DNA from 3 places in the Marinobacterium sp. MBR-109 genome. Region 2 is predicted to be linked to each of the others. Evidence: predicted binding sites of a transcription regulator. Region 2 holds the regulator's gene; each other region holds the start of a gene.
What was found. The regulator sigma-54, encoded in region 2, starts transcription at its own class of promoters, with help from an activator protein. The targets are predictions, from matches to a motif close to TGGCACNNNNNTTGCTNT.
Positions count from the first base shown of each region.

Region 1: glnA (glutamate--ammonia ligase) is a predicted target of sigma-54. The motif match lies at 4,931-4,948, and genes of this name have one in related genera.
Region 3: glnK (P-II family nitrogen regulator) is a predicted target of sigma-54. The motif match lies at 4,647-4,664, and genes of this name have one in related genera.

Region 1 covers NZ_JBEPPZ010000013.1:69,795-80,203, reverse strand. Annotated here, with positions in the region: gene ABIE60_RS14610 (c-type cytochrome) at 1-216, shown strand, start outside; gene trmL (tRNA (uridine(34)/cytosine(34)/5-carboxymethylaminomethyluridine(34)-2'-O)-methyltransferase TrmL) at 186-644, opposite strand; gene ntrC (nitrogen regulation protein NR(I)) at 688-2,133, opposite strand; gene glnL (nitrogen regulation protein NR(II)) at 2,102-3,190, opposite strand; gene glnA (glutamate--ammonia ligase) at 3,443-4,849, opposite strand; gene ABIE60_RS14585 (hypothetical protein) at 5,206-5,580, shown strand; gene typA (translational GTPase TypA) at 5,657-7,465, shown strand; gene ABIE60_RS14575 (YehS family protein) at 7,577-8,068, shown strand; gene pip (prolyl aminopeptidase) at 8,169-9,119, shown strand; gene dtd (D-aminoacyl-tRNA deacylase) at 9,131-9,580, shown strand; gene ABIE60_RS14560 (OsmC family protein) at 9,589-10,044, opposite strand; gene ABIE60_RS14555 (flagellar motor protein MotB) at 10,159-10,409, opposite strand, start outside.
Region 2 covers NZ_JBEPPZ010000007.1:115,857-126,265, forward strand. Annotated here, with positions in the region: gene ABIE60_RS10725 (YhdP family phospholipid transporter) at 1-2,977, shown strand, start outside; gene yjgA (ribosome biogenesis factor YjgA) at 2,984-3,502, opposite strand; gene mgtE (magnesium transporter) at 3,514-4,863, opposite strand; gene ABIE60_RS10740 (HPr family phosphocarrier protein) at 4,917-5,186, opposite strand; gene rapZ (RNase adapter RapZ) at 5,179-6,063, opposite strand; gene ABIE60_RS10750 (PTS sugar transporter subunit IIA) at 6,065-6,526, opposite strand; gene hpf (ribosome hibernation promoting factor) at 6,548-6,838, opposite strand; gene ABIE60_RS10760 (RNA polymerase factor sigma-54) at 6,890-8,395, opposite strand; gene lptB (LPS export ABC transporter ATP-binding protein) at 8,447-9,172, opposite strand; gene lptA (lipopolysaccharide transport periplasmic protein LptA) at 9,172-9,684, opposite strand; gene lptC (LPS export ABC transporter periplasmic protein LptC) at 9,674-10,237, opposite strand; gene ABIE60_RS10780 (KdsC family phosphatase) at 10,238-10,409, opposite strand, start outside.
Region 3 covers NZ_JBEPPZ010000003.1:41,733-52,141, forward strand. Annotated here, with positions in the region: gene ABIE60_RS05125 (entericidin A/B family lipoprotein) at 28-180, shown strand; gene ABIE60_RS05130 (putative bifunctional diguanylate cyclase/phosphodiesterase) at 199-2,241, opposite strand; gene glnK (P-II family nitrogen regulator) at 2,416-2,754, opposite strand; gene ABIE60_RS05140 (ammonium transporter AmtB) at 2,914-4,188, opposite strand; gene glnK (P-II family nitrogen regulator) at 4,235-4,573, opposite strand; gene ABIE60_RS05150 (accessory factor UbiK family protein) at 4,873-5,160, shown strand; gene ABIE60_RS05155 (YifB family Mg chelatase-like AAA ATPase) at 5,190-6,704, shown strand; gene ABIE60_RS05160 (putative bifunctional diguanylate cyclase/phosphodiesterase) at 6,673-7,917, opposite strand; gene rep (DNA helicase Rep) at 8,146-10,161, shown strand; gene ABIE60_RS05170 (TRAP transporter large permease) at 10,176-10,409, opposite strand, start outside.

The DNA.
Region 1 (10,409 bases), on a different contig from region 2:
CAAACCGGGCTTGGCCCCTTTCTGGAGCAGGTTCCGCTCACCGAACGTTCATTGCAGCGACACGAGATCGTCCTGATGATCAAGCATGGTTATGATCAGGGACACAAACACATGCCCACCTTCAGCCAGCTCAGCGACCTGCAGGCCGATGCACTGGCGGCCTTTGTCATTGAGCGACGCAGGGCTCAGGCAAGGGCACCCTCAAACCCCAACTGACGCCAGGCTTCGTAAACCACAACGGCACAGGCATTGGACAGGTTCAGGCTGCGGCTGTCGGCCAGCATCGGCAGGCGCAGGCCTGAATGCTGCTGAATCAGTTCGCCGGGAAGGCCCCGGGTTTCGGGGCCGAACAACAGCAGATCGCCGGGAGCAAAGTCGGCATCGGCGTAACAGCGCTCCGCCTTGGTCGTCAGCGCCCAAACACGGCGTGGCTTTAGCACTTCCAGACAGGAGTGCAGATCATCATGTACCTGTACCCGCGCCCACTCGTGGTAATCCAGACCCGCCCGGCGCAGACGTTTGTCATCCAACTCAAACCCAAGCGGCCGGATCAAGTGAAGACGAAAGCCGGTGTTGGCACACAGGCGGATGATGTTCCCGGTATTCGGCGGAATTTCGGGTTGGTAAAGCGCCAGATCAAGCATCAGAGTCTCCGGTGGATCGGCCCGCCATTATACCGGCCAGCGGCTACTCGTCACCCTCTTCGTCATTAAGACCGGAGGTATCCATCTGCAGCTCCTTGATTTTGCGCGTAAGCGTGTTGCGCCCCCAGCCCAGCAGACGGGCAGCATCACGCCGGCGACCGGCCGTGGCTCCCAGCGCAGCGGTAATCATGACGCGTTCAAAGGCGGGTACCGCTTCCTGCAGAATCCCCTCGGACCCACGCGCCAGCTGCTGCTCTGCCCACAGCCTCAACCCTTCCTGCCAGCTGCAGCTGGTGCCTGCCACCTTGGGATCATGCTGCTGTTGCTCCAGCAACTCCGGTGGCAGGTCAGAGACCAGAACCTCACGCCCGGACGCCATCACCGTCAGCCAGCGACAGGTATTTTCCAGCTGACGCACATTGCCGGGCCATGACAGATCACACATGAACTCGGCCGTTTCCGGTTTCAGTACCTTGGGTTCCACCGCCAGCTCTTCAGCCGAGCTGGCCAGAAAGTGCCGTGCCAGGCGCGGAATGTCTTCGCGCCGCTCGGCCAGCCTTGGGATATGGATACGAATGACATTGAGACGATGAAACAGGTCTTCACGGAAACGCCCTTCCCGTACCAGTTTCTCCAGGTTCTGGTGGGTTGCCGCAATGATCCTGACATCGACCCGCACCGGTGTATGGCCACCCACCCGGTAGAACTCGCCATCGGCCAGCACACGCAGCAACCGGGTCTGGGTGTCAGCTGGCATGTCACCGATTTCGTCCAGAAACAGGGTGCCGCCATCCGCCTGTTCAAAACGGCCGCGACGGCTGGCAGCCGCGCCGGTGAAGGCACCTTTCTCATGCCCGAACAGCTCGGACTCGATCAGATCACGCGGGATCGCCGCCATATTCAGTGGAATGAACGGTTTGTCCGCCCGCGGGCTGTGCTTGTGCAGCGCATGGGCAACCAGTTCCTTGCCGGTACCGGACTCGCCGTTGATCAGCACCGTGATGTTGGAGTGTGCCAGTCGACCGATGGCACGGAACACCTCCTGCATCGCAGGCGCTTCACCGATGATCTCGGCCGCCTGCTCAGGCTGTGGCTGCGCCGTTTGTTCGCGCTGCTCCTGAGCATGCGCAACGGCACGCCGTACCAGTGACAGCGCTTCATCCACGTCAAACGGCTTGGGCAGGTATTCAAAGGCACCACCCTGATAGGAGGCCACGGCACTGTCGAGGTCCGAATGGGCCGTCATGATAATGATCGGCAACTGCGGCATCACCTCATGCAGATGCTGCAACAGCTTGAGCCCGTCCATGCCCGGCATGCGCACGTCGCTCAGAATGGCGTCCGGGTGCTCATCTTCCAGTCTGGCCAGCAGTGGCTGCGCCGAATCGAAGGCTTCGGTCTCGAAGCCTGCCGATGTCAGTGCCTTGTCGAGAACCCAGCGGATCGAGCGGTCGTCATCAACGATCCAGACCTTGGCTGCTTGTGTCATGACTCAACTCCAGTGGTATAAACAGGTTGAAGCGGGTCTGCCCCGGCTCCGACGTAAATTCGATCAGCCCCTTGTGCTGATTCATGATCGACTGGGCGATGGACAGACCCAGGCCGGACCCCTGCGCCCGGCTGCTGACCATGGGGTAAAAAATGGTATCGGCGATGTCATCTGGAATCCCCGGACCGTTGTCGATGATTTCCAGTGAGCACACCAGCCGATGGCGTTCGGTACCCAACGTAATCTGTCGCAGAGCCCGTGTACGCAGCATGATCTGAGGCGCCGATGTCCCGGCCTCTTCCATCGCCTGTACCGCATTGCGGATGATATTCAGTACTGCCTGAATCAACTGACCCCGAGCGCCATCAAATTCGGGAATGCTCGGGTCATAGTCACGCAGAAGACTGACGCGATTGCCGGTTTCAGCCTTTACCAGACTGCAGACATGTTCAAGAATGGCGTGAATGTTCACACGCTCAATCACCGGCAGCTTGTGCGGCCCCAGCAGGCGGTCCACCAGGTGACGCAGCCGGTCCGCTTCTTCAATAATGATCTGGGTGTACTCGTGCAACTCTTCCCGATCAAGCTCGCGATCCAGCAACTGGGCAGCTCCTCGAATGCCACCAAGCGGATTCTTGATCTCATGCGCGAGTCCTCGAACCAGTATTCGCGCACTGGCATGACGGGTGAGCAGTTCCTCTTCCCGCTCAATTCGCATCAACCGGTCACGCGCCTGTATCTCAAGCAGAATGCCCCCATCCGGTATCGGGTTGACGCTGTAATCAACCGTCAACTCCTGTCCGGTCTGCGTCACCAGCCGCGCCTCTCGCTTGCTGTAGGGGTGGCCGCTGCATAACGACTGGCGCAAGACATCCAGTTCCTCTTCACTGGATGACAGCCATTCTTCAATCGGGCGATCCTTCAGCCGTCGCGCACTGGCTTCAAGCAGCATTTCAGCGGCCGGATTCATGTACTGAATACACAGAAACTCGTTCAGCACCAATACCGAGCTGGTCAGGTTATCCAATATCTGCTTGTGTGACTGTGAACGGGACATCGGTTGCTCTCCTTCCTGACCCTGTGCTTGCAAGAAAAGCGCCAGTTTTACTGAAATTTCAATCGCCCGGTATACGGGGGTTTGGCGCCACACCTGCGCTCGCTGAAAGGCTTTTCAAAAAGCCTTACGCACCATAATAGTGCAATGTTTTGATCCGGTGCACACCTGCACCGTAAACGCACAGCCCTGAACGCCGGAGACAAAAAAGGCCTCCCGAGGGAAGCCTTTTTCAGTTCTGCAACTCAGTGCCGATTACACGGAGTAGTACAGGTCGAACTCGACCGGGTGAGTGGTCATGTTGACCTTGGCCACTTCTTCACGCTTCAGCTTGATGTACGCATCCAGCATGTCGTCGGTGAACACGCCACCACGGGTCAGGAACTCACGGTCTTCTTCCAGAGCATCCAGCGCTTCAGTCAGAGAGGCAACAACTGTCGGGATCTCTTTTGCCTCTTCCGGCGGCAGGTCATACAGATCCTTGTCAGCCGGGTCGCCCGGGTGGACCTTGTTCTGGATACCGTCGAGGCCCGCCATCAGCAGCGCTGCAAAGCACAGGTACGGGTTGGCAGCCGGATCAGGGAAACGTGCTTCAACACGACGCCCTTTCGGACTGGTGGTGTACGGAATACGCAGGGAAGCGGAACGGTTGCGAGCGGAGTAGGCCAGCATAACCGGTGCTTCGAAGCCCGGTACCAGACGCTTGTAGGAGTTGGTAGACGGGTTGCAGATGGCGTTCAGTGCCTTGGCGTGCTTGACGATACCGCCAATGTAGTACAGCGCCGTTTCGCTCAGGCCACCGTAGCCGTCGCCGGCAAAGATGTTGGCACCGTCCTTGGACATGGACAGGTGAACGTGCATACCAGAGCCGTTGTCGCCTACCAGCGGCTTGGGCATGAAGGTAGCGGTCTTGCCGTACGCATGTGCCACGTTGTGTACACAGTACTTCAGGATCTGAACTTCGTCTGCCTTGGCAACCAGGGTGTTGCCGCGCACACCGATTTCACACTGACCGGCTGTGGCCACTTCGTGGTGGTGTACTTCGATGGTCAGGCCCATGGCTTCCATCGCATCACACATCGCCGCACGCAGATCATGCAGGGAGTCGATCGGCGGAACCGGGAAGTAACCACCCTTCACACGAGGACGGTGGCCAGTATTGCCGCCTTCGATCTTGTGGTTGGATGCCCAGGACGCTTCTTCAGACTGGATGCTGTAACCACAACCGCTGATGTCAGCATGCCATTCAACACCGTCAAACACGAAAAATTCGGGTTCCGGGCCCAGCATGGCAGAGTCGGCGATGCCGGTAGACTTCAGGTACTCTTCTGCACGGCGAGCAACAGAACGCGGATCACGCTCGTAACCCTGGCCAGTGGCCGGCTCGATGATGTCGCAGCGAACGATAACGGTTGCGTCTTCGGTGAAGGGATCCAGAACGGAAGCACTGTCGTCCGGACGCAGGATCATGTCGGATTCCTGAATACCCTTCCAGCCGGCAATGGAAGAACCGTCAAACATTTTGCCGTCTTCAAAGAAGTCGTCACCCATGTCAGTGACAGGGATGGTCACGTGCTGTTCCTTGCCCTTGAAGTCGGTGAAGCGCATGTCGATCCATTTTGCGCCGCTTTCTTTGATCAGATTCAGAGTCTTCTCTGACATTTGGCTATCCCCACTCGTTATTAAGTATTGCCAGAACAATACTTCTGTCATTACGGATCCGGAAACCGGTTTGCTATTACTTAAGCAAAGGCTGTGCCATGTTGAAAATCACGCTAACCCACTGATTTTCTGTTTTAGCTCACACCCTTTAACAATATATATCGCACCAAAATCGTGCATACCGGAAAACAATGAACCATTAGGGTGCATTGATGGTCGATTTTGGGGCTGCACTGGTAATCGGTAATCCATGATAGTGCAATCAGACCAGAAATGCTGTGCCTGGCACAGGCTTCCCGGCAGCTTTTTTTACCAGTAACCTGTAACGACCAGATGATCAACCACAGGTGATGGACATGGCCCCCAGGGAATTACTGACTGCCACACTGATAACCGCTTTATTGGGAATCAGCACCACCGCAACAGCTTCGAGCGCTTCAGAAGAAAACTACCGCAAACGCTTCCCGGCCCAGTGGCTGGAACGCAACGGTGAAATCAGACTCGAGACGGTTTGCTACAACTATCCCGGCAACAGCTACATGTATCGACTGTGCCGAGAGCAGGCGACCCAGTCACTTCAAGCCCGCTGCAGCCGTTATCGTGCACTGACGGATACCTACAGCGGCGATACCCAAGCGCACTATCTGCGCATGGCACACAAGTACTGCACCGCAAGCGAGCATTACCAGCCACTGCCCGAGGCTGAAAAAGAGAGCGATGTAACACAATAATGATCACTCAGTGATCGCTTGTTTAACCTCCCTTCCGTATAATGTCGCGCTTTACACCATCACAGGGTACACACGCGTGATTGAAAACCTCCGAAATATTGCCATTATCGCCCACGTTGACCACGGCAAAACCACACTGGTCGACAAGCTGCTGCAGCAGTCAGGCACTCTGAACCGCCGCGATGAAAGCGCTGAGCGCATCATGGATTCCAATGACCAGGAGCGTGAGCGCGGTATCACCATTCTGGCCAAGAACACAGCCATCCGCTGGAACGACTACCGTATCAACATCGTTGACACACCGGGGCATGCGGACTTTGGTGGTGAGGTTGAACGTGTACTCTCCATGGTGGACTCGGTTCTGCTGCTGGTGGATGCGGTTGACGGCCCCATGCCGCAGACCCGCTTCGTAACCCAGAAAGCATTTGCTCAGGGCCTGCACCCGATCGTGGTCATCAACAAGATCGACCGCCCGGGCGCGCGTCCGGACTGGGTTATGGACCAGGTATTTGACCTGTTCGACAACCTGGGCGCCACCGACGAACAGCTGGATTTCCCGATCGTTTATGCCTCTGCCCTGAACGGCATTGCCGGCAATGATCCCGAAGAGATGGCCGACGACATGACGCCGCTGTTTGAGGCGATCGTCAAGCATGTGCACGCGCCGCGTGTCGATGCCGACGGCCCGTTCCAGATGCAGATCTCTGCGCTGGACTACAACAGTTATGTAGGCGTTATCGGTGTTGGCCGTGTGTCACGCGGCAGGATCAAGACCAACACCCAGGTGAAGGTGATCGACAGCCACGCCAAGGTGCGTAACGGTCGTGTGCTCAAGATCATGGGCTACCACGGTCTGGAGCGTATCGAAGTTGATACGGCGCAGGCGGGTGACATCATCTGCGTGACCGGTCTGGATGAACTGAACATCTCCGACACCCTGTGCGACCCGGAAGTGATTGAAGCACTGCCGGCACTGTCTGTAGACGAACCCACCGTCTCCATGACCTTCCAGGTCAACGACTCTCCGTTTGCAGGTCAGGAAGGCAAGTTCGTCACCAGCCGTAACATCAAGGAGCGTCTGGATCGTGAGCTGATTCACAACGTGGCCCTGCGCGTTGAACCCGGTGACACTCCGGAAAAATTCCGTGTCTCCGGTCGTGGTGAACTGCACCTGTCGGTGCTGATCGAGTCCATGCGCCGCGAAGGCTTCGAGCTGGGTGTATCCCGCCCCGAAGTTATCCAGAAAGAAGTGAACGGCGAAATCCACGAGCCTTACGAAGTCGTGATGATCGACGTGGAAGAAGAACACCAGGGCTCCATCATCGAAGAACTGGGCAAGCGTCGCGCCGACATGACCAACATGGAAGTGGACGGCAAGGGTCGTGTACGCCTGACCTTCATGATGCCGTCCCGCGGCCTGATCGGCTTCCGCAGCCAGTTCATGACCATGACATCCGGTACCGGCATCATGACATCGGTCTTCGACCATTACGGCCCGGTCAAGGCCGGTGACGTGATCTCTCGTCACAACGGTGTACTGGTTTCCATGGTCACCGGCAAGGCACTGGGCTACGCCCTGTTCAACCTGCAGGAGCGCGGCCGTCTGTTCATAGACCCCAACGTTGAGGTCTATGAAGGCATGGTGCTGGGTATTCACAGCCGCAACAACGACCTGGTGATCAATCCCACCAAGGGCAAGCAGCTGACCAACGTACGTGCGTCCGGCACCGATGAAAACATCGTGCTGACCCCGCCGATCAAGTACTCACTGGAACAGGCTCTGGACTTCATCGAAGATGATGAGCTGGTCGAAGTGACCCCGGCAGCCATCCGCATCCGCAAGAAGCTGCTGAAAGAGAACGAGCGCAAGCGCAACAAGAAGTAATCCGCTTCTCGCGTGAGTGCATGGAAAGGCCGGCGGAGCAATCCCCGGCCTTTTTGTTTGTCTGCCACCCATCTGCAGGTCGATGATGGAGTGCCCACAACAGGAATACCCGTGAACAACAACGATATAATGCGACGCCTGCGCTACACTTTTGATCTCAGGGATTCGGCCATGGTCGAGATCTTTGCAGCAGCCGACCACCCTGTTACTCAGGAGCAGGTCGTCAACTGGTTGCGAAAAGAGGATGACCCCGCGTACTGCGCGGCGGCGGATACCGACCTGGCCCTTTTTCTTAACGGCCTTATCAATACCCGTCGCGGCCGTCGCGAAGGCGAACAGCCTCAACCGGAAAAACGCCTGAGCAACAATATGGTCTTCATGAAGCTGAAAATCGCCTTGAACATGACCTCGGATGATGTGCTCGACACCCTGCAGAGCGTCGGATTCCCTCTGAGCAAGCATGAGCTCAGTGCCTTTTTTCGCAAGCCCGACAACAAGCACTACCGGGAGTGCAAGGACCAGATTCTGCGCAACTTCCTGCTCGGCATACAGCGGCGATTTCGCCGTGACGACTCAGAAGTCATAGACTCAGAGAGCCATTAAGCCGACAAGATCAACACTTTTCACCCGAGCACAGACATCGGTTCACCTGACTGCAGTGGGTCGATATACTGATCCTATTCGTCAACCTCAGGAGAACCCCATGCGCACCCTCTACCCCGAGATCGGCATCAATCATGAGTATTACCTTGAGGTTGGCGACCGGCATACCCTGTACGTGGAGGAGTGTGGCAACCCCAATGGCATTCCGGTTCTGTTTGTACACGGTGGGCCTGGCGGGGGCTGCGGCGCAACTCACCGACGTTTCTTCAACCCCGAACGCTATCGCATCATTCTCTTCGACCAGCGCGGTTGCGGTCGCTCAACGCCACACGCAGAGCTCGAAGCCAATACCACTCAGGTACTGGTGGACGACATGGAGCGGATCCGAGAGTTTCTCAGCGTGGAGCAGTGGCTGCTGTTTGGTGGCAGCTGGGGTTCGACCCTGAGCCTGGTCTATGCCGAGACGCATCCGGAGCGAGTTGCCGGCATGATCCTGCGCGGCATTTTTCTCTGCCGCGACCGGGATATCCAATGGTTTTACCAGCAGGGTGCCAGCGCCCTGTTCCCCGACTACTGGCAGGATTACCTGCAGCCCATTCCCGCTGCAGAGCGAGACGATCTACTCAGTGCCTACCATCAACGCCTGACCGGAAACAATGACCTGGTGCGGATGCAGGCGGCCAAGGCCTGGTCCGTATGGGAGGGGCGCTGCTCAACACTGGACCCGAACCCGGATGTGGTTGAGCACTTTGCCGACCCTCATTTCGCACTGGCGATGGCACGCATCGAGGCACACTATTTTATCCACAAGGCGTTCCTTGAGCCGGATCAGCTCCTGAATGATGCCCACCGACTGACGGACATTCCGATCACCATTGTGCACGGTCGCTACGATGTGGTTTGCCCGCTGGAGCAGGCCTTTGCCCTGCAACAGGCGGCACCGCATGCGCGTCTGCATATCGTTCGAGATGCAGGCCACTCGGCCTTTGAGCCTGGCATTATCGACAACCTGATCCACGCCACCGACGAATTTGCCCAGCGCAGCGCCTGAGGAGCAACACCGTGAAGGGACTGATTCAGCGTGTCAGCCATGCCTGTGTAAAAGTGGATGGTGAGGTAACCGGCGCCATTGATGGCGGCATTCTGTTACTGCTCGGAGTGGAACAGGGCGACAGCCAGGCGACAGCCGACAAACTGCTGCAAAAGGTACTGAACTACCGTATTTTCCCTGATGCCGATGGCAGGATGAACCTGAGCCTGAGCGACACCGCTGGCGGACTGCTGGTGGTATCGCAGTTCACACTGGTTGCCGATACGCGCAAGGGACTGAGGCCCGGCTTTTCCCGCGGTGCAGCACCCGATGAAGGTGAGCGCCTGTATGACCTGTTTGTTCACCGGGCGCGTGAAACGCATGGGGCAGTCGAAACCGGTCGCTTTGGTGCGGATATGAAGGTAGAGCTTTTGAATGACGGGCCGGTCACCTTTCTGCTCGAGGTGCCGCCCGTCGACTGACAGCGGCATCAAGCGATGCAGCTGGGCTCGACCAGATGGTGGGTGACGCGCGTTTCCAGCTTGATGTTGTCATGCAGCGGACAGCGGCCACAGACGGCGTCCAGGAACACCTGTTTCTCTTCATCGGTCATGTCAGCATCGATTTCGGCTGATACCTGGATCTGCTGGAAGCCTGTGCGGTCATCACTGGGCTTGCCCAGCAAACCGGCCGGATTGTAATCACCCTCTACACTGACTTTCATGCCCCGCAGTTCAATCTTCTGCTGCATCGCCGCGATACGGCCGATGGTGCAAATACATCCCCCGAGCGAGAACAGAAAGTACTCCAGTGGAGTGGGCCCCTGGTTCTGCCCGCGGGCGGCCTCCGGCTGGTCAATCACCACCTGATGGCCGCGGATATCCGCGCGAACGGCAAAGCCCTCTGCCATCTGGGTGTTAACACTTACTCGCTTGTCGGCACTCATGCACGGCTCCTCATATATTAGTTAAGAATCAACTAATATTATTGATTCCCGCAAGCAGATGCAAACGCTCGATACCTGTAAGAGAAGGTCCGCTTCAAACACCAGTGCCAGCGCTCAGAACAGGCCGCCCGGATCGATCGGTGCCCCTTCCGTGTCACCTTCGGGGCGTGACTGCAGTCGGTCCAGCGCTTCTTCGGCATCACCCTTCTGAATGACAATTTCCACACGACGGTTGCGAGCCCGCAACTCTGCCGTGCTGTTGGGTGCCAGCGCGCGCGTATCGGCATAGCCGGTAATATTGAAGCGGGACTGGTCAATGCGGCGGTCAGCAAAAAGTTCATGCGCCACCGCCAGCGCCCGCGCGG
Region 2 (10,409 bases):
GTTCCGCATGCCTGAGTTGGGCGCCGATGCAGGTGTGCATTTTGCCATCGAAACCGATCTGGCAACGTCTGATCCACTCAAGGCCCGCTATCGTTTTTACCTGCAGGCCGAAGACCTGGGACCGGAACTGTTTCAAATGCTGGAGCTTGAGCCTGAGCTGGCGGCGCTGGATCTGGATCTGGAGCTTTGGGCCGATGTTCGCAATCAGCAATTGCAAAGTTTGCAGGCTGAAGTCGGCTTCGAACGGCTGCAGTTAACTGATCCTGATCTGTCTCAACCTCAGGCGGGGCGCTTTACAGCGGCGTTGCTGCAGAGTGATCGGGGTTATCAACTGCAGTTGCAGCCGATCACACTGCTGCATGAGCAGGCTGAATTGACCCTGCCGTTGGTGGTAGTGGACCTTGACTGGCAGGAGCGGCAGCTTGATCTCAGGCGTGCCTTCATGGCAGAACTGGACCTTGCAGCAACCGCAGCCTGGCTTGGTGTTGCAGAGGGCGTGGCTCCCGAGCTGGTCAGGCTGCTGCAGCAGTTGCAGCCCCGTGGCCAGTTACGGCAGCTGCGGCTGGAAAAGCCCTTGGATGGTCGCTGGAGTGAGCTGACTCTGAGTGCCGAACTGGATGCGGTGGGTGTTGATGGCTGGCGCGGCGCTCCGGCATTGCAGGGCGTCAGCGGGCAACTGCTTGCCACCCCATATGCCGGTCTGATCCAGCTCGACAGTCATGCCTTTGATATGCACTTTCCTGAGCTTTATCCACAGGGCTGGCGTTATCGGCAAGCCAGTGGTGAGATCCGCTGGCAGCTGGATGAAGCCGGCGTCAGGGTCAGCGGTGAGCGACTGCAGCTGCATAACCGGCAGGTCAATGCGGCGGGTCGTTTCAGTATTGATCTTCCCTTTGATTCTGAGCGTCAGGCCGATCTGATCCTGATGATCGGCATGACTGACAGTGACGGCAGTCAGGCATCACTTTATACCCCTGAAAAAGAAGTGGGCAGCGGCCTGTACAACTGGCTGGAAAGTGCGGTTCAGGCGGGGCATTTGCGCCAGGCTGGCATGCTGCTGAGAACCGGCACTCGATCTCTGGGTGAGAGTTCGACGCCGGTGGTACAGCTGTTTTTTGATATCAAGGATGCTCGTCTGGATTATCAACCGGGCTGGCCAGCCATTGAGCAAGGTGATCTGTTTGTGCTGGTTAAGGAGCAGGGGCTGGCAATCAATATCAACCGCGCCACACTCCTTGACAGCGATATTCCCTCAGGCTGGGCCTATCTCTCGCCGGGCAGTCGGCAGCTGGAGATTGAAACCCTGCTGGATGGTCCTGCCAGTGATATCGATCAGGTTCTGAAAACCACGCCGCTGGCTGATCTGGTAGGTCAGGAGCTGCAGCAATGGCAGCTGGAAGGTAAGGCCCTGACCCGGCTGGGGTTGAGCATTCCACTTGTTGAAGATCGGGCTCCTGAAGCACGCGTTGCCGTGGATTTAAGTGATGGGCGTTTTGGCTCGCAGTCGCTCGGGCTTGAACTGGAAGATGTCGAAGGACAGTTCAGCTATACCAGCACCCGGGGCTTCAGTGCCACCAACATCAGAGCCAAGGCATGGGGTGGTCCGGTCAGCGCCAGTGTCACCAGCGAACGTGACAGCGTCAAAGTCAGTCTGCGGGGGCAAACGGATCTGGCGATTCTGAACCGCTGGCTGGAGCAGCCACTGCTGGATATGGTGACGGGAACGACCCGCTGGCAGGGGGAGCTGCTGCTCTGTGCAGATGCCAGCTGTCCCATGCTGGAGCTGTACAGTGATCTGATCGGAGTGGAATTGCCGTTGCCTGGTGTATTGTTCAAACCGGCGGAGGTAGCGGCTCCTTTGACTCTGAAGCTGGATTTGAATACACCGGTTCAGGTGCAGCAGGTTGAGCTGGAACTGGCGCGTGTCGGCACAACGGCAGAAACCATTAAGCTCAGCGGCACAACGGATGCCACCGGGCTTGCGCTTGATATCAGTGGGGCCGACCTGCAGGGGAAGGTATTGCTGCCGCAGGCGGACGAGCCGCTGAAAGTCCACCTTGAACGTCTGCAGCTGAATGCGCTGATGCAGGATGATGCGCCTGAAATGTCACCCGTGACGGAGCATGACAGCTTTTACCCGCAGTTGTTGGGACGGATACGGTTGCCTGCTGCCGATATCAGGGTTGACTCACTCTGGTTGGGTGAAAAGGCGTTGGGTGACTGGCGCTTCAGTCTGCGCCCGGACGAGCGGGGTACCCGCATATCCGGATTGGAAGCCTATCTGGACCAGCTGGTTCTGCGGGGTGAGGCACACTGGAACCAGCAGAAAGAGCAGCAGACTGAGCTGACACTCAGATTGGTGGGAGATGATCTGGGTGCATTGCTCGAGCGCTGGCACTATGGCCGTGTACTGGAAACAAGCCGGGTGGAATCACTGCTTCAGCTGAACTGGAAAGGTGCCCCCTGGGATGTGAGTCTGGATCGTCTGAATGGTGAGCTGCAGTTTTCGACCCGAGAGGGACGCCTGATAGAAACAGCTGAAAGCACCAATTTGCTGCGAGTGTTCGGGATTCTGAACTTCAACTCGCTGGCACGTCGGCTGCGGCTTGATTTCAGTGACCTGCTGAAGAAGGGGGTCAGTTTTGACCGCCTGGATGGGCATTACCGCCTGCAGCAGGGGATTGCCACCACCGTTGAGCCGCTGGTGATGGCGGGCCCGTCTGCAAATATGAGTGTTCAGGGGCGGGTGAATCTGGCTGCAGGGACTCTGGACAAGGAGGTAGAGGTGGCCTTGCCGATCAGCAGTAATGTGCCGCTGGCGGCAGTGCTGCTCGGAGCACCTCAGGTGGCGGGTGCTGTATTCGTGATCGACAAGCTGATTGGCGACCGGCTGGAGCGCTTCTCGACGCTGCGTTATCGACTTACCGGCAGCTGGGAAAACCCGGAGCTCGATCTGTTGACCGGCTCCGGCGACTGAGGCCTGTCAGACTTCGTTCAGCTCACGAAGGTACTTGAACAGTTTGCGTGCATTCACGGGTGGCTTTTCCAGCTGGCGTTCGCGCTTGGCGTTGCGCACCAGCTGACGCAAATGCTGGATATCGGCACCAGGGTGAGCGTCAATGAAGCTTTGCAGCGTTTCGTTGTCCTCGCTGATCAAGCGTTCACGCCAGCGCTCCAGCTCGTGAAACAGCTGGTTGTGGGCCGCCGTGGCCGAGTCGAAGCGGTCCACAACCTCGCGAATAGCGTCCGCATCAGCGGTGCGCATCAGTTTACCGATAAACTGCAGGTGACGTCGTTTGGCACCATTGGCCTTGATTCGGCTGTACTCATCCAGTGCGGCGCGCAGGCGATCATCAATCGGCAGCTTCTCTCGCTGGTCCGGTCGCAATTCGGTCATCCGCTGGCCCAGATTCTGCAGTTCATCCGCATCACGCTTGAGCTGGGACTTGCTGGGCGGCAGCTGTTCTTCGTCATCGTGCTGCAGGTGGTCAAAATCGCTCATAACAGTTTCCATCAGGCAAAAAACAGGGTCGCCAGTCCCAGAAAGGCGAAGAAGCCCACCACATCAGTGATGGTTGTCAGCAGGACGCCGCCAGCCAGTGCAGGATCAATGCCCATCGATTTCAGCATTGTTGGCAGCAGGGTGCCGGCCATGGCGCCGGCGATCAGGTTAATCACCAGTGCCATGGCGATCACGATACCAACCGTCATATCCTGAAACCAGAGTACAGCCACTACGGCAACGACCAGTGCCCACAGCATTCCGTTCAGCAGTCCGACAACCAGCTCCCGATTGAACAGCCAGCCAATATTGGATCGCTCGATATGTCCCAGAGCCTGCCCTCGAATCACCAGTGTCAGTGTCTGGCTGCCCGCGATCCCCCCCATGGAAGCAACTATCGGCATCAGCACCGCCAGTGCGACCACCTTGTCGATGGTGGCTTCAAACAGGCCGATCACCGCGGATGCCGCAAAGGCCGTGATCAGGTTGATACCGAGCCACACCGCGCGCCGGCGGGTGGTCTTCATGATCGGCGCAAAGGTGTCCTCATCGTCATCAAGACCGGCCATGCTCATCAGTGAATGATCAGCATCTTCACGTATGACATCGACCACGTCATCAATGGTGATACGCCCCAGCAAACGCCCCTCTTCATTGACCACCGGGGCCGAGATCAGGTCAAGCTGCTCGAACAGGCGGGCAACGCTCTCGTCGGGCATGTCGGCCGGAATCGGCTCCACATCGGTCTGCATGATCTCACGCACCAGCACGCCGGGATCGGACGTGAGCAGGCGTGTCAGTGGCAGTACGCCGATGTAGGAGTCCTTGCGGCTGACAACAAACAGGATATCGGTCATCTCAGGGATATCCTTGTGGCGGCGCAGGTAACGCAGGACCGTCTCCACATTGATGTCAGGCCGGATGGTGACCGTGTCCGTGTTCATCAGGCCGCCGGCGGTATCTTCCGGATAGGCCAGTACTTCCTCGACCCGCGCGCGGTTCTGCTGGTCCATGATCTGCAGCAGCTCTTTCATTACCCGTTCGGGCAACTGCTGCAGAATGTCGGCCATGTCGTCCGTTTCCAGCGTCTCAGTGATGGCGAGCACTTCTGACGCTTCCATGCGGCTCAGAATCTCGGTCTGGGCATCGTCCCCCAGATATTGCAACACCTCGCCTTCCAGTTCCTGATTGAGCAGGTTCCACAGGATCTGGCGCTCGCGTGGAGGTGTTTTTTCCAGCAGGTGTGCCACTTCAACCGGTTTCAGGCCCTTGTTGAGCATGAATCTCAGTTGCTGCAGCTCGCCGACCTCAAGCGCGGCGCTCAGTGCTTCCAGGTTGGATTTGGTTTCCTGCTGACTCATGGCGGATCTCGATCGGAGGTGGGCGCTTGTCCGGGGACAGGGTGTTCGGGATCTTACTCGGGCTCGTCGAAGCGATTGTTGATCAATGTGGTGATGGCATCAAGCGCCTGAGGTGCATCATCCCCTTCAGCGGCAAGCGCGATTTCGGTACCCTTGCTGGCGGCCAGCATCATCACGGACATGATGCTCTTTCCATCCACTTCACGGCCATCCTTGTTGATGCGGATGTCGGCGTTGAACTGATTCGCCAGTGTGACCAGTTTGGCAGCTGCACGGGCGTGCAGGCCCAGCTTGTTGATAATGGTCAGTCGCGTTTCAATCATGGCTTGTTCCTGCGGCAGGCTGACTCAGTTCCCGGTGTAGCACCTGCACATTATCCATATGCTTGCGGAAATAACCAGCCAGTTGCTCGGCGATATAGACCGAGCGGTGTTGACCGCCGGTACAGCCGATGCCGATCGTGATGTAGCTGCGATTGTTGGCCTGAAACTGGGGCAGCCACTTGGTGATGAAGGCCTGCACGTCGTTGACCATCTCGGTGACTTCGGGTGACTGACGCAGAAACTCGATCACCTCGCTGTCGAGGCCGGTATGTCGGCGCAACTCAGGTACCCAGTAGGGGTTGGGCAGGGCCCGTACATCAAAGGTGAAATCAGCATCGAGCGGAACCCCGTGCTTGAAGCCAAAGGATTCAAACTGCAGTGACAGAACCTGTTCACTGCGCCCGGCAACACGCAGCTTGACCTCGTCTCGCAGTTCATAAAGCGACAGTCGCGTGGTGTCGATGCGAAGATCGGCAAGGTTGGCGATGGGTTCGAGCAGGTTGCGTTCAGTCCGGATCGCCTGCTGCAGGCTCTGATTCTGGTCGGTGAGCGGGTGACGCCGTCGTGTTGCGTTATAGCGTCGCAACAGGGTGGCTTCACCGGCATCCAGAAACAGTGTTTCGGTGCTCAGTGCAGACTGCTCGCGCAGAGTGCGCATCACGCTGGGGAACTGCTTCAGATTACTCAACAGGTTGCGGGCATCAATACTGACGGCAATTTGCCGGCTCGGGTTTTCCTCAGCCAGCATCAGCCGGATCAGCTCGGGCAGCAGCAGAGCCGGCAGGTTATCGATGCAGTAGAAACCGACATCTTCAAGTGCCTGCAAGGCGGTGCTTTTGCCCGAGCCGGAACGGCCGCTGATGACGACCAGTCGCATATCAGACGCCTTTGCAGAGAGTCTGGACGCGATCCAGCAGGCTTGAGGAATCTTCGCAGCTGCGCAGCGACTCGCGGGTGTTTGAATCGTTGAACAGCTCCGCCAGCCCCGCCAGTGTCTGCAGGTGTTCTTCAGCGCCATCTTCGGGTACCAGCAGGAAACAGATCAGATCGACAGGACGGTTGTCGATGGCATCGAAGTCAATCGGGCTGGACAGGGTCATCAGCAGTCCGATGGCCGTTGTAACGCCTGAAATTCTGCAATGAGGAATGGCAACGCCTTCACCGATACCGGTGCTGCCAAGGCGTTCACGGTTGATCAGGCCGCTGAAGATATCTTCAGCGGCCAGGCCGTCCAGCTGCTCGGCGATAGTCTGGCTGGCGAGCTCAAGGGCTCGCTTTTTGCTGACCACATCGACGTGGCAGAGTGTACGGGATGAGGTCAGCAGTTCTGATAGTTGCATGTCGTGACGTGCTGCTACCGGTTATTTATGGGATTTGAGTTTTTCTTTGTGCTTGATGATCTGGCGGTCAAGCTTATCCACCATGCCATCAATTGCAGCGTACATGTCTTCATGTTCATGGGCTGCAAACACTTCGCCGCCTGCCAGGTGGATATCGGCTTCGGCTTTCTGGCGCAGCTTCTCAACACTGAGTGTGACCTGTGCATTGGTGATGTTATCGAAGTGGCGTTCCAGTCGGTCGAACTTGGTACGTACATATTCGTTCAGGGCGTCAGTCAGTTCGACGTGATGACCAGTGATGTTGATCTGCATAGGTTTTCTCCTCGTCATAAAGCACGTTCTTCCGGCGTGCCTGTAGTCTCATTAAACCAGACGCTTGCGCTCATTAGAAGGCGGAATGTTCATCGCTTCACGATATTTTGCCACTGTGCGCCTGGCTACGTTGAATCCCTGCTCTTTCAGCAGGTCGGCTATCTTGTTGTCGCTGAGTGGTTTGGCGGTACTTTCCGCGCTGATCAGTTTCTTGATCAGGGCACGAATGGCGGTGGAGGAGGCGGCGCCTCCGTCCGAAGTACTGACGTGGCTGGAGAAAAAATACTTCAGCTCGAAGATGCCTCGGGGGGTGTGCATGTATTTCTGGGTGGTAACCCTTGAGATGGTCGATTCATGCATCTCTACGGCTTCAGCGATGTCATGCAGCACCATCGGTTTCATGCCCTCTTCGCCCTCTTCGAAAAAGTCGATCTGGCGGGCCACGATCTCGGTGGCGACCTTGAGCAGGGTTTCGTTGCGACTCAACAGGCTCTTGAGGAACCAGCGCGCTTCCTGCAGGTGGTTCTTCAGATAGGTGTTGTCGGCACTGTTGTCGGCTCGCCTGATAAGATCAGCATAGTCGGTATTGATGCGAAGTCTGGGCGAGGCGTCCGAATTCAGGCTGACACTCCACTGCCCCTGTACCTTGCGCACAACAACATCGGGAATCACATACTCCGACTGTTCGCTGCTGATACTGGTGCCCGGCTTGGGGTTGAGTGACTGGATCAGGCTGATGATCTGCTGCAGGGCCTCTTCCTTCAGGCGCATGCGCCGCATCAGTGTGCGGTAGTCGTGGCTGCCAAGCAGACCCAGATGGTCGCGCACCAGGCGCAGGGCCTCTTTCAGCATAGGGGTGTTTTCAGGCAGCTGGCGCAGCTGTACCTGCAGGCATTCGCTCAAGTCGCGTGCGCAGACACCGGGCGGGTCAAACTGCTGCACGCGGTGCAATACGGCTTCAATCTCTTCCGGCTCGGCATCGGCGAACAGTTGGGGTTCGCTCTGACGGAAGTGTTCCAGCACTTCATTCACGTCAGTGCGCAGGTAGCCATCCGGATCGACCGCATCGATCAGGGCCATGGCAACCATGCGATCGGGGTCACTCATGGGTGTCAGGTTGAGCTGCCACAGCAGATGGTCCTGCAGGCTGTCCTCGGCCGAATCGTTATCACCGGGCTCCCAGTCGTCGTCGCGGGCGGGGCCGGGCGTGCTCTGGTGCTGGAAGGTATCATCCCAGTTGCTGTCGGTGGCCAGTTCACTCGGAATTTCATCATTCCAGCGTTCTTCCAGTGCACTTTCGTCCCAGTTATCGTCGTCGGCAGTATCGCTCGAACGGCTATCATCGGAGGCATCGTGGCGGTCATCGCGGCTTTCTGCCCGTGCCTCCTCCACGTTGTCCTGCTCATCCTCGACTTCCAGCAGGGGATTGTTCTCCAGTGCTTCCTGGATCTCCTGCTGCAGGTCCAGCGTTGACAGCTGCAGCAGGCGTATTGCCTGTTGCAGCTGTGGTGTCATTGTCAGATGCTGGCCGATCTTGAGTTGTAACGATTGCTTCATATCAGAGCTGCCAGGTGGACGGAGTGGATGTGCATGGTTGACGGTTCTGGATCAAAGGGAAAACTGCTCGCCCAGGTAGGCGCGGCGGACCTGTTCGTTCGCCAGAATTTCGGCGGGTGTGCCCTGTGCGAGTATCCCTCCTTCACTTACGATATACGCTCGCTCGCAGATGTCGAGGGTCTCGCGCACGTTGTGATCCGTGATCAGGATGCCGATGCCTCGAGACTGCAGGTGGCGAATGGTCTGCTTGATGTCACTGACCGAGATCGGGTCGACGCCGGCAAAGGGCTCGTCCAGAAGAATAAAGTCAGGCTCGGTTGCCAGCGCGCGTGCGATCTCGACACGTCGGCGTTCACCGCCAGACAGGGCCATGCCCAGACTGTCGCGCAGGTGAGTGATGTGAAACTCTTCCAACAACTGCTCCAGCAGTGTTTTGCGATCCGAGATGCCGAGTTCCTTGCGGGTTTCCAGAATGGCCATCAGGTTGTCGTGCACGCTCAGTTTGCGAAATACCGAGGCCTCCTGGGGCAGATAGCCTATGCCGCGGCGTGCCCGCTCATGCATGGGCAGGCGGGTAACATCATCCTGATGCAGGCGGATCTGCCCCTTGTCGGCGTGGATAAGTCCAACAATCATGTAAAAGCAGGTGGTCTTGCCGGCACCGTTGGGTCCGAGCAGCCCGACGATCTGACCGGTTTCCATCTGCAGGGATACATCCTGTACCACCTGACGCCCCTTGTAGCTTTTGGCAAGATGCAGGGCTTCCAGTGTGGCCATCAGTTGGCCTCCGCAGGCTTGGGCTGAATCACCATCTTGACCCGCTCGCCGCCCTTGCGGTCACTGCCGAAGGCGTTCACCAGTGCGCGCTCCATGTTGTAGACGATCCGCTCACCGGTGAAGGTGTCCTTGGCCTGATCGACGCGCGCATTTTCGGTGATGGTGATCTCCTGCTGCTTGACGCGATAGTCCATTTTGTCGCCGTAGGCCTTGGTCAGGGGCTGTTCGGCAGACGGCTGTTGTTGAAACTCGGCCGGTTTGCCGGTGGAGATGATACGGTCAATGCTGCCGTCTGCCGCGCGGTGCAGTTCAACGCGTTCACCCCGAATCTCCATACTGCCTTGAATGATCTCTACATCACCAGTGTAAACAGTGATGCCGGTACGCTCGTTCATGCTGGCGCGGTCAGCCGAAACGTTAATCGGCTGATTGCGGTCCTCGGGCAGTGCCTGCACGCTGGTTGAAAGGGTCAGCAGCAGGGCGGTCAGCAGCACGGGGCGGTTAATTCGCATGGTATGTACCTTTTACTTCGGACAGCAGCTCAACCCGCTGTTCGTCAAAAAAGACCTCCATTCCGCGGCCTTCCGTATGGTCCTGGCCGCGTATCACCCTGACCGGCAGGTCCGTGTGGGCATAGTCGCGTGGAGGGTAGAGTGTCAGTCGCTCGGTCAGCATCTCGCTGGCACTGCCTGAGGGCGGATTATCATGAAGCTGCACATCCCCTGCAAGTACTATGCGCTCCTGTGAGTCAGGCATGCGGCCTTCCTGTGCCAGAATGCGGAGCTCGCCGCCCTGTTCGCGGGGTATCAGGGTGATCGGCTTATCGAACAGCATCTCGGCCGGTTCCGGATAGTGGCGCATCAGGGGGGAGTTCAGCTCCTGAGCCATTTCGCCACTCGGATTCCAGCGCGTAATCCGCGCTTCACGGACAAAAAAGTCGATCCGAGCCGCACTGTTGTCCAGTATCGGCTCGTCGCTCAGCCGGGTGGAGGCAAATCCCCACCAGAGCAACGGCACAAGCAGCAGGATCAGGGCGATGGCGAGTCTCAGTCGGCTTTGCAGCATTCAGCGGTACTCGTCGTAGATGGCGCTGAGTTTGCCCTGTGCGGCCAGAATCAGCTCGCAAAACTCACGTGCGGCCCCCTTGCCTCCAGCAGCACTGCTGCACCAGTCGGCTTCCTTGCGCACCAGAGGGTGGCCGTTGGGTACACAGGCTCCAAAAGCGCAGGCGCGAATG
Region 3 (10,409 bases), on a different contig from region 2:
ACACGGTTTTCTGAAGAGGATTCGGATATGCGCAAGCGATTCTTAGGCATGTTATTCAGTATGCTGCTGGTTCTTACAGGCGCCAGCGGCCTGACCGCGTGCAGTACCATTGAGGGTGCAGGCAAGGACATTGAAAAGGCCGGTTCAGCGATCAAGGACGCCGCACGCAAGTCCCAGTAACTGCCTGGGCTGTCAGACTCAGGGTGACCAGCGCTGCTGCAGTTGGCTGAAGGGCACTGGGCGGCTGAAATAGAAGCCCTGTCCGGTGCGGCAGCCCTGCTGCAGTAGGAACTGTTGCTGCTGTTCGGTCTCGATACCCTCTGCAATCACATCCAGCCCCAGCTGGCGAGCCATCAGGATGATGGTGGAGGTGATGGCCACGTCATCTCGGTCACCGGGAATATCCTGCACGAACGAGCGGTCGATCTTGAGCTGGTTCACTTCAAGCTTTTTCAAATAGTTGAGTGATGAGTAGCCGGTGCCGAAATCGTCCACCGCGATGGTAATACCACGGCGGCGCAGTTGGCGCAGAATATCGTTGATATGGCCGAAATTGTTGACCAACAGGCTTTCGGTAATCTCCAGTTCAAGATAATTCCCGGGCAGACCCGTATCAGCCAGGATCTGGTCGACCTGCAAGATCAGTTCAGAGTCTTCAAACTGCCGTGCCGAGAGGTTCACTGCCATGCGGAAGGGGCGAGTGTATATACGGCGGATGCGCGCGGCGGTCTGGCAAGCCTGCTCCAGTACCCAGCGTCCGATGGGCAGAATCATGCCGGTCTCTTCAGCAATGGGAATGAACTCGTCCGGGGGGATGTTGCCATCGATCGGGTGTTGCCAGCGCAGCAGTGCTTCCATGCCGATGATCTGCCCACTGCCCAGATCAACCTGCGGCTGATAGTGCAGGTGCAGCTCGCCCTGTTCCAGCGCGTGGCGCAGATCATGCTCCAGCGTCAGCGTGCGGCGTGCCTCCGTATTCATGCTGTGATTGAAAAAGGCAAAGGTGTTGCGGCCAGCGCGCTTGGCCCGGTACATGGCCAGATCGGCGTTGCGCAGCAGGCCGCTGTTATCGCAGGCATCGATACCGATCAGGGTGATGCCGATACTGGCACTGGTCTGCAGTTCGTGGGTACCGATATCCATCGGCTGAGACAGCAGGGCGATCATTTCATTGACCCGCTCACGCAGGGTGTCAAGGCTGTCCAGATCATCAAGCAGAATGGAAAATTCGTCGCCGCCAAGGCGGAACACCCGGTCCTGCCCGGGAATGCAGAAGCGCAATCGATTGGCCACGGTTTTCAGCATCAGATCGCCTGCCTCGTGGCCCATGGTGTCGTTGACCTTCTTGAAGTGGTCAAGATCGATCAGCAGCAGGGCACGATACTGCTCTGAGGGCTGTTCCAGCAGCTGGTCAAGATGCTGGCGAAATGCGCGGCGGTTGCCCAGCTCTGTCAGCGGGTCAAAGTAGGCCAGCTGTTCCAGCTGACTCTGGTACTCCTTCAGCTGGGTGATGTCATCCCCCACGGAAACCAGATGCGTAATACAGCCCTTTTCATTGCTGATGGGGGCAATCGATTGCAGCGACCAGTACAGCGAGCCATCCTTGCGTCGGTTGCGCAGGGTGCCGCGCCACTTGCGATTGGCGCCAATGGTGCGCCACAGGTCACGGTAGGTGCTGGGGTCGGTTTCGCCGGAGCGGAGCAGTGCCGGCGTCTGGCCCAGCACTTCCTGCAGGCTGTAGCCGGTGATGTCACAGAAACGGGAATTGACGTACTCGATGCGGCCGCTGATATCGGTAATGACCACGGCACTGCCGCTGTTCTCGACCGCACTGGACAGCTTGCGCAGCTCCAGCTCACGCTGATGATACTGCTGCTCGTCAATGGCCAGAATCAGACAGCCACACACCTTGTCCTGTTCGTCATACAGGACTGACGCGTTGAGTTGCAGAGAGAAGGTATGGTGCTGATGTTGACCGCGGAACTGTGACAGGGAGAAGGCGTGCTGCTGGCCGCTGGCCAGATGGGCCAGATTCTTTTTCAGCAACGCTCCCAGCGGTGCCTGCAGAAACAGTTCCTGTGGCAGTTCACCCTCGGTCTGGTGCAGCAGACGTCGCAGTGTACGATTGCTGTAGTGGCAACGGCCGTCGAGACCCAGCAGGCAGATCCCGGCTGGTGAGTGCTCCAGAGCAGGCAGTAGCTGTGCGACAAGCGCCGAGTTACAAGGTAGCGTGTTGGCCATGACAGGGCGCCATTTGCTGCTGATCCATCAGAATACCCCTACTATGCGTATTAGAAATACATCATGGCAGGAGAAATCGGGGTTGGCAATGTCTTAATTGGTACTGAATGGAGACGATGGAGGGGGGGCAGATTAGTATATTGAACGCCCGACCGGATAGCCGGGCGTTTGCTATCAGAGTGCGTCCGGGCCCGCTTCGCCGGTACGGATGCGGATTACCTGCTCAAGCGGCATGACAAAGATCTTGCCGTCGCCAATCTTGCCGGTGTTGGCGGTTTTGCTGACCGCTTCGATCACCTGATCCAGCATGTCGTCATCGATGGCCACTTCAATCTTGACCTTGGGCAGGAAGTCGACCACGTATTCGGCGCCTCGGTAAAGCTCGGTGTGGCCCTTCTGGCGGCCAAAGCCCTTGACCTCGGTGACAGTCACGCCCTGAATGCCGATATCGGACAGGGCTTCACGAACGTCATCCAGTTTGAACGGCTTGATGACCGCGGTGACGAGTTTCATCATTCAAGTCCTCATGATCTGTGGTAATCCCACGGAGCTCCGGCCGAAAGGTCGGCGGAGAAACCAGTGGCGTCAGTATACCCATAATCAAAAGGCCGCGCATATCGGCGCAGCCTGAAAAACACGCGGGAGGCATGTCTGCCTCCCGGAGTGTTGATCTTACTTCTTGCCACCGGAGAACTCGGGGTAGGCTTCCATGCCGCACTCGGCCAAGTCGACCCCTTCGTACTCTTCCTCTTCGCTGACACGGATGCCCATGATCGCCTTGATGATGAACCATACCACCAGACTGGCGATGAAGACCCAGCCGAAGATGGAAACGATACCCAGCAGCTGTGCACCGTAGCTGGCATCAGCGTTGCTCAGCGGTACCGCCAGCAGACCCCAGATACCGACCACACCGTGAACGGAGATGGCACCGACTGGATCGTCGATACGCAGCTTGTCCAGGGTCACGATGGAGAACACCACCAGTGCACCACCGACCGCACCGATCAGACTGGATGCGAGAGCGGATGGGCTCAAAGGATCAGCCGTGATTGCGACCAGACCTGCCAGTGCACCGTTCAGCGCCATGGTCAGGTCCGCCTTGCGGAACCACAGGCGGGCCAGGATCAGGGCTGCAATCACACCGCCGGCAGCGGCGGCGTTGGTGTTCACGAAGACCTGAGCGACCGCGTTGGCTTCACCCACATCGGACAGCTTCAACTCGGAACCGCCGTTGAAACCGAACCAGCCCAGCCAGAGGATGAATGTACCCAGAGTGGCCAGCGGCAGGTTGGCGCCCGGGATCGCGTTGATCTCGCCATTCTTGCCGTATTTGCCCTTACGCGCGCCCAGTACCAGTACACCGGCCAGTGCAGCGGAAGCACCCGCCATGTGGACGATACCGGAGCCGGCGAAGTCGAAGAAGCCCGCTTCACTCAGGAAACCGCCACCCCAGGTCCAGTAGCCGGACGTCGGGTAGATGAAACCGGTCATGACCACGGCGAAAGCCAGGAAGGCCCACAGCTTCATGCGCTCGGCCACAGCACCGGAGACGATGGACATGGCGGTTGCCACGAACACCACCTGGAAGAAGAAGTCGGAGCGGGCTGAGTAGTAGGGCGCATCATCGCCACCGGCCAGCACCGCATCAACACCGTTCTCACCGCCGATCAGGGCGCCAAGGCTGGGGATGATGCCGCCTTCGTCAGAGCTGTACATCAGGTAGTAGCCACACAGCAGGTACATGGTACAGGCGATGGCATACAGAGCGATGTTCTTGGTCAGGATCTCGGTGGTGTTCTTGGCACGCACCAGACCCGCTTCGAGCATCGCGAAACCGGCCGCCATCCACATCACCAGTGCACCGCACATGAGGAAGTAGAAAGTATCGACCGCATATTTCAGCTGGGTCAGATCCCCGGCTGTCGCATTAAGTAGTTCTTCCATTGTTTTATCCTCCAGAGAGATAAAAAACGTCGATTGTCAGTCAGGTTCAGAGCGCGTCGTGACCGGACTCGCCGGTGCGGATGCGGATCACCTGCTCCAGACTGGTGACGAAGATCTTGCCGTCACCGATCTTGCCGGTTTGGGCAGCCTTGGAGATCGCCTCAAGTACCTGATCGACAATATCATCCGCCACGGCTGCATCAATGCGAACTTTGGGCAGGAAGTCGACCACATACTCGGCTCCGCGGTAGAGTTCGGTATGACCTTTCTGACGGCCGAAGCCTTTCACTTCGGTGACGGTAATGCCCTGCACACCGATTTCCGAAAGTGCTTCACGAACATCATCGAGCTTGAACGGTTTGATGATGGCTGAGATCAGTTTCATTGTTTGGGTCCTCTTCTCAGTACTCATAAGGCCTGCGTCCTCGGGAGCGGGTTGTCAGGCCGTGTGCACTGACTAAGCGAAGCTTGTGCCAATTTGTTTTTATCTTTTTAAAACAGTAGGTTGTGATTTTTGTTGATGGCAGAGTGGGTATTTGGCGAATGATATGCGGGTGATACGGGCCGGTTTGGTGCACTAATTTGGTGCGAGTGCTCTTTTGGTGCACGTTATGGAATCTGACGCCGAGGCCGTTCTGGTTTATAGTGGCGGAACTGAGATGCAACCTTGTGCAGGAGCCCCGGATGATCCACCAGAAATTGATCGATAGCCTTTCCGGCCAGTTCAGCCAGCTGCTGGCCGGGCGCCCAGACCTTCCCGGTCAGCAGGAGCTGCAGAGCCAGGTGCGCAGCATGCTGCAGGGCACCTTTGCCAAACTGGATCTGGTTACCCGGGACGAGTTTGAAGCACAGCAGGCGGTGCTGATGCGTACCCGCGAGAAGCTTGAGCAGCTTGAGCAGCGTCTGGCGGCACTTGAACCATCGGCAGAGAACCCTGCTCCGGCAGCCACGGATAACGACACTCAACTCTGAGCCCTCTCCAACGACACAAGGATAGTGTCATGTCACTTGCAATTATTCATACCCGAGCCCAGCTCGGAATCGAGGCTCCGGCGGTCACCGTTGAGGTGCACCTGTCGGGTGGCCTGCCCTCCATGTCGATCGTTGGCTTGCCGGAAACGGCGGTCAAGGAAAGCCGTGAGAGGGTGCGCAGTGCCCTGATCACGGCCGGATTCGACTTTCCTCAGCGCCGCATCACCATCAACCTGGCACCGGCTGATCTGCCCAAGGAAGGTGGCCGTTATGATCTGGCGATTGCCGTGGGTATCCTGCTGGCATCCGGTCAGTTGAAGCGCTGGAAGGGCAGTGAAGCGACCGAAATGATCGGTGAGCTGGCGCTGTCCGGTGCGGTGCGACCGGTACGGGGAGTGCTGCCTGCCGCCGTGGCGGCAGGTCGCTGCGCTCGCAGCCTGATAGTGGCACTCGATAATGCGGCTGAAGCGGTGATGGCACAGCGCACGGAAGTCTTTGCGGTTGGGCATTTGCTGGAACTGGTGGCGCATCTTACCGGCAAGCAGCGGCTGGAGCCGGTACTGGGCTCGCTCTCTGCGGCCTCCGTTGAGGAGGGGCCAGATCTGGCCGATGTGAAAGGCCAGCTGCAGGCGCGTCGCGCACTGGAGGTAGCGGCTGCAGGGGGACATAACCTGCTGTTTTCAGGGCCGCCTGGCAGTGGCAAAAGCATGCTGGCAGCACGATTGCCGGGATTATTGCCGCCTCTGGAGACCGAACAGCAGCTGGAGGTTGCCGCGATCTGCTCCGTTGCCGGGCATGACGTGCGACCTGCCTGCCATGGTGTGCGCAGTTTCAGGGCACCGCACCATACGGCGTCGGCAATTGCGCTGGTGGGCGGCGGCAGCCACCCCCGCCCCGGCGAAATATCACTGGCACATCAGGGGGTGCTGTTTCTGGATGAGTTGCCCGAGTATCCGCGCCGTGTACTGGAGGTCTTGCGTGAGCCACTGGAAACAGGAGAAATCTTGATCTCCCGTGCGGCCCGCCAGACCCGTTACCCGGCCCGATTTCAGCTGGTGGCCGCGATGAACCCCTGCCCCTGTGGCTATTATGATGATGGTACAGACCGCTGTATCTGCACCCCCGATCAGATTCGGCGCTATCAGCAGAAGATCTCGGGTCCGCTGCTTGACCGGATCGACCTGCAGCTGCAGGTGCCGGCGCTGCCGCCTGAGGCGTTGCTGCAGCCGGACCAGCCGGGGGAGTCCAGTGCTCGGGTGCGTCAGCGGGTGGTGGAGGCCCACGCACGGCAGCTGGAGCGGCAGGGCTGTATGAACCGGGAACTGGGTGGCCGTGATCTGGAAGCGTACTGTGCACTGGATGATGCGACCCGCACCTTGCTGGTCAGGGTGATGCAGCAGAGTCAGCTGTCGGCTCGGGCATGTCATCGTCTTTTGCGGGTGGCCAGGACGTTGGCGGATCTGGCGGGCGAAGCGCGAGTCGGTCAGGAGCAACTTCTGGAGGCACTGGCCTTCAGGGGGCTTGCTGGCGCTGACTGTGGCTGAGCAGAGCCAGAAACTGCTCTTCGCAGATGGGGCGGCTGAAGAAATAGCCCTGAACCTGATCGCAGTCATGCCGAATCAGAAACTCCAGCTGGTCGCGATTTTCCACCCCCTCGGCGATCACCTGTTTGTTCAGGTTGTGGGCCAGGCTGATCATGGCGCGAACGATCTCTTCATCGTCCGCATTGCCGGGTATGCCGGCAACAAAAGACTTGTCGATCTTGAGTGTGGCCACCGGCAGCTTCTGCAGCAGGCTGAAGGAAGAGTACCCGGTACCGAAGTCATCCAGTGAAAACTCCACACCCAGTGCACTGAGCTGGGTAATCGATTCACGCACATGTTCTTCGTCACTGCACAGCGCCGTTTCAGTCAACTCGAATTCCAGGGTGCGGGTGTCGATCAGGTGCTGCTTGATCAGACGCTCAATGGTGGTCGCGAGAAAACGATCCTGAAACTGTCGGAATGACAGGTTGATACCGATACGGCCATTCAGTCCTGACGCCAGCATGTTCGGCAACGACTTGCCCACCTGTTGAATGACCCAGTAGCCCAGTGGTACCACCAGTCCCGAGGCTTCGCAGTCGGGGATGAAATGATCCGGCGTGAGCAGGCCGCGCTCCGGATGCTGCCAGCGAATCAGCGCTTCGGCCCCACAGATGTTGCCTTCGCGCAGATCGATGCGTGGCTGATAGAACAGCACGAATTCTTCCCGCTGCAGGGCGCGCCAGAGTTCGGGATCATAGCCGGATGAGGGCTCAGGGTTCTGCAACTGCTGTAACTGCTCCAGCTTACGCAGCCGATCATGGCACAGCAGCAGGTGACTGCAGTAGCGAAGCACTCGACGCAGAGTGGTGTCACACGCTTCACCGGGCAGAAAATAGTCGTTGCAGGGGTCCGTCAGCAGTGCCTGCCAGCGCTGGTCAGGCTGTTGTGTCAGCAGCAGCACGGAGGGGGCTGTGGGGCAGTGCTTGCGAAGCCGACTCAGCGTGCTGCTGGCATGTTCTGGGCAGGCGGTTTCCAGCAGGATGATCAGAGCAGAAAACTGTTGCAGGATGGGGACGGCGGCTTCAGGGGAGCGACAGCGAAACAGGTGCCCCTGCCACCAGGGTTCCAGCCAGCTTCGCCAGCTCGCTTCCAGCTCATCGGATGCACTGATCAGCATCAGAGCAGGATGTCCGGGTTCTGTCGGGTTTAGCGGCTCATCATCTGCCAGCATGGTACTGCTTCCCCTTTACACCTGAATAATACCTCCGCAGAGGGTCTGAATTTCATCAGGGGGCCATGTCATAATAGGCAACTGCCATGATCGACGTTCGAGGTTATCACGCTTTGGTGATGTCCAGAAGCACGCGATCCTGCCTTCTGCATGTAGTACTGCATCAAACGGTTGTATCAGATAAATATCGGCCGGTATCGAGCCGGGTTTAATTTTTTTCGAGGTGACATGAGCAGACTCAATCCACGCCAGCGCGAGGCGGTGCATTACATCGGCGGTCCCCTGCTGGTGCTGGCCGGTGCCGGCTCCGGCAAAACCAGTGTGATCACGCGGAAAATTGCCTGGATGGTGCAGGAGGCCGGTATTGAGGCGCGCCGCATAGCCGCCGTCACCTTTACCAACAAGGCGGCGCGCGAGATGAAGGAAAGGGTGAGCCAGCTGCTGCAGGGGAAGGAGGGGCGCGGGCTCACGGTTTCCACCTTCCATACGCTGGGGCTGTCGATCATCCGTCGTGAGCGCAAGTATCTGGGGCTGAAGTCCGGGTTTTCGCTGTTTGATGATCAGGACAGCAAGGCGCTGCTGCGCGATTTGATGCTGCAGAACGATGAGGATACCGACCAGCTCAATGAGGTGCAGCACCGAATCTCCAACTGGAAAAACGACATGCTGACGCCGGATCAGGCGCTGGCAGAGGCGCAGCTGCCACAGGATATTCTGGCCGCCCGTGCCTACGAAGCCTATGACCGCCACCTGCGCGCCTATAATGCGGTGGACTTTGATGACCTGATCCTGCTGCCGGTGCAGCTGTTCGGCAACCATCCCGATGTGCTGGAACGCTGGCAGCGCCGTATTCAGTACCTGCTGGTGGATGAATATCAGGACACCAACCTGTCCCAGTACCGTCTGGTACGCCTGCTGGTGGGGCATCGCAGCGGTCTTACCGTGGTGGGCGACGATGACCAGTCGATCTACGCCTGGCGCGGTGCCCGGCCGGAGAACCTGGCCCAGCTGCAGACCGACTTTCCCAGTCTCAAGGTGGTCAAGCTGGAGCAGAACTACCGCTCCACCAGCCGCATTCTGAAAGCGGCCAATACCCTGATCGCCAACAACCCGCATGTGTTCGAGAAAACCCTGTGGAGCGAAATGGGCTACGGCGACCCGATCCGGGTGATCCACACCCGCAACGATGATGCCGAGGCCGAGCGGATCGCCACCGAAATCCTCGACCGTCATCTGCGTGAACGGATCGGCTTCCGGGATTTTGCCGTGCTCTATCGTGGTAACCATCAGGCACGTCTGATTGAGATGAAGCTGCAGCACTATCAGGTGCCTTACAAGCTCAGTGGCGGCACTTCCTTCTTCGCCCGGGCCGAGATCAAGGACTTGATGAGCTACTTCAAGGTGTTGATCAACCGCGATGATGACAACGCTTTCCTGCGCATCATTAACCTGCCGCGGCGTGAAATCGGTCCCAGCACACTGCACCGACTGGGCGAGTACGCCTCCGGGCGTGAAGTCAGCCTGTTCGACGCCTGTGGCGAGCTGGGACTGGAGCAGGCCTTGCCCGCACAGGCGGTTGATCGTCTGCGCCGCTTCTGCGATCTGATCGATCGGCTGTATCAGCGTTGCCGTGATGGAGACCCCATCGCCGCCATCCATGAACTGATGGACGAGATCGACTACCCCGGCTGGATCCGGCAAAACGCCTCCAGCGAGGTGGTGGCCGAGAAGCGGATGCAGAATGTCTATTTTCTGATCGAGTCACTGCAGTCCACGCTGGAGCGGCTGCAGGAAGAAGACGAAGGCGCCGGTATCGAGGATGCGATTGCCCGACTGGTGTTGCTGGACATGCTCAACCGGCAGGAGGAAGAAGACGATTCTGATCGGGTACAGCTGATGACCCTGCACGCCTCCAAGGGTCTGGAGTTCCCCCATGTATTTCTGCTCGGCATGGAGGAGGAACTGCTGCCGCACCGTAACAGCATCGAAATGGATACCATTGAGGAAGAACGGCGGCTGGCCTACGTGGGTATCACCCGGGCGCAGAAAACCCTCACCATGACGCTGGCAAAACAGCGGCGGCAGTTTGGCGAATGGATGGACTGCACACCCAGTCGATTCATCGATGAATTGCCGCAGGAAGATCTGGAACGTGAGGGGCTGGGGGAGGCGAGCCCGGAACAGAACCGGGCCCGCGGTCGTGCGACGCTGAACGGGCTCAAGGGGTTGCTGGATGACCTCTGAGCAGCCCCTCTGCGTCAGCCGTAAACGGCGTGGGGCAGCCATGTGGCCAGCCCGCTTTGCCAGGCGATCAGCGCCAGTACCAGCAACTGAATCATGATGAACGGCACCACACCCTTGTAGATCTGTCCGGTGGACACGCTGTCGGGTGCCACCCCGCGCAGATAGAACAGGGCAAAGCCGAACGGCGGTGTCAGGAACGAGGTCTGCAGGTTGATCGCCAGCATGACGCCCAGCCAGATCGGATCCAG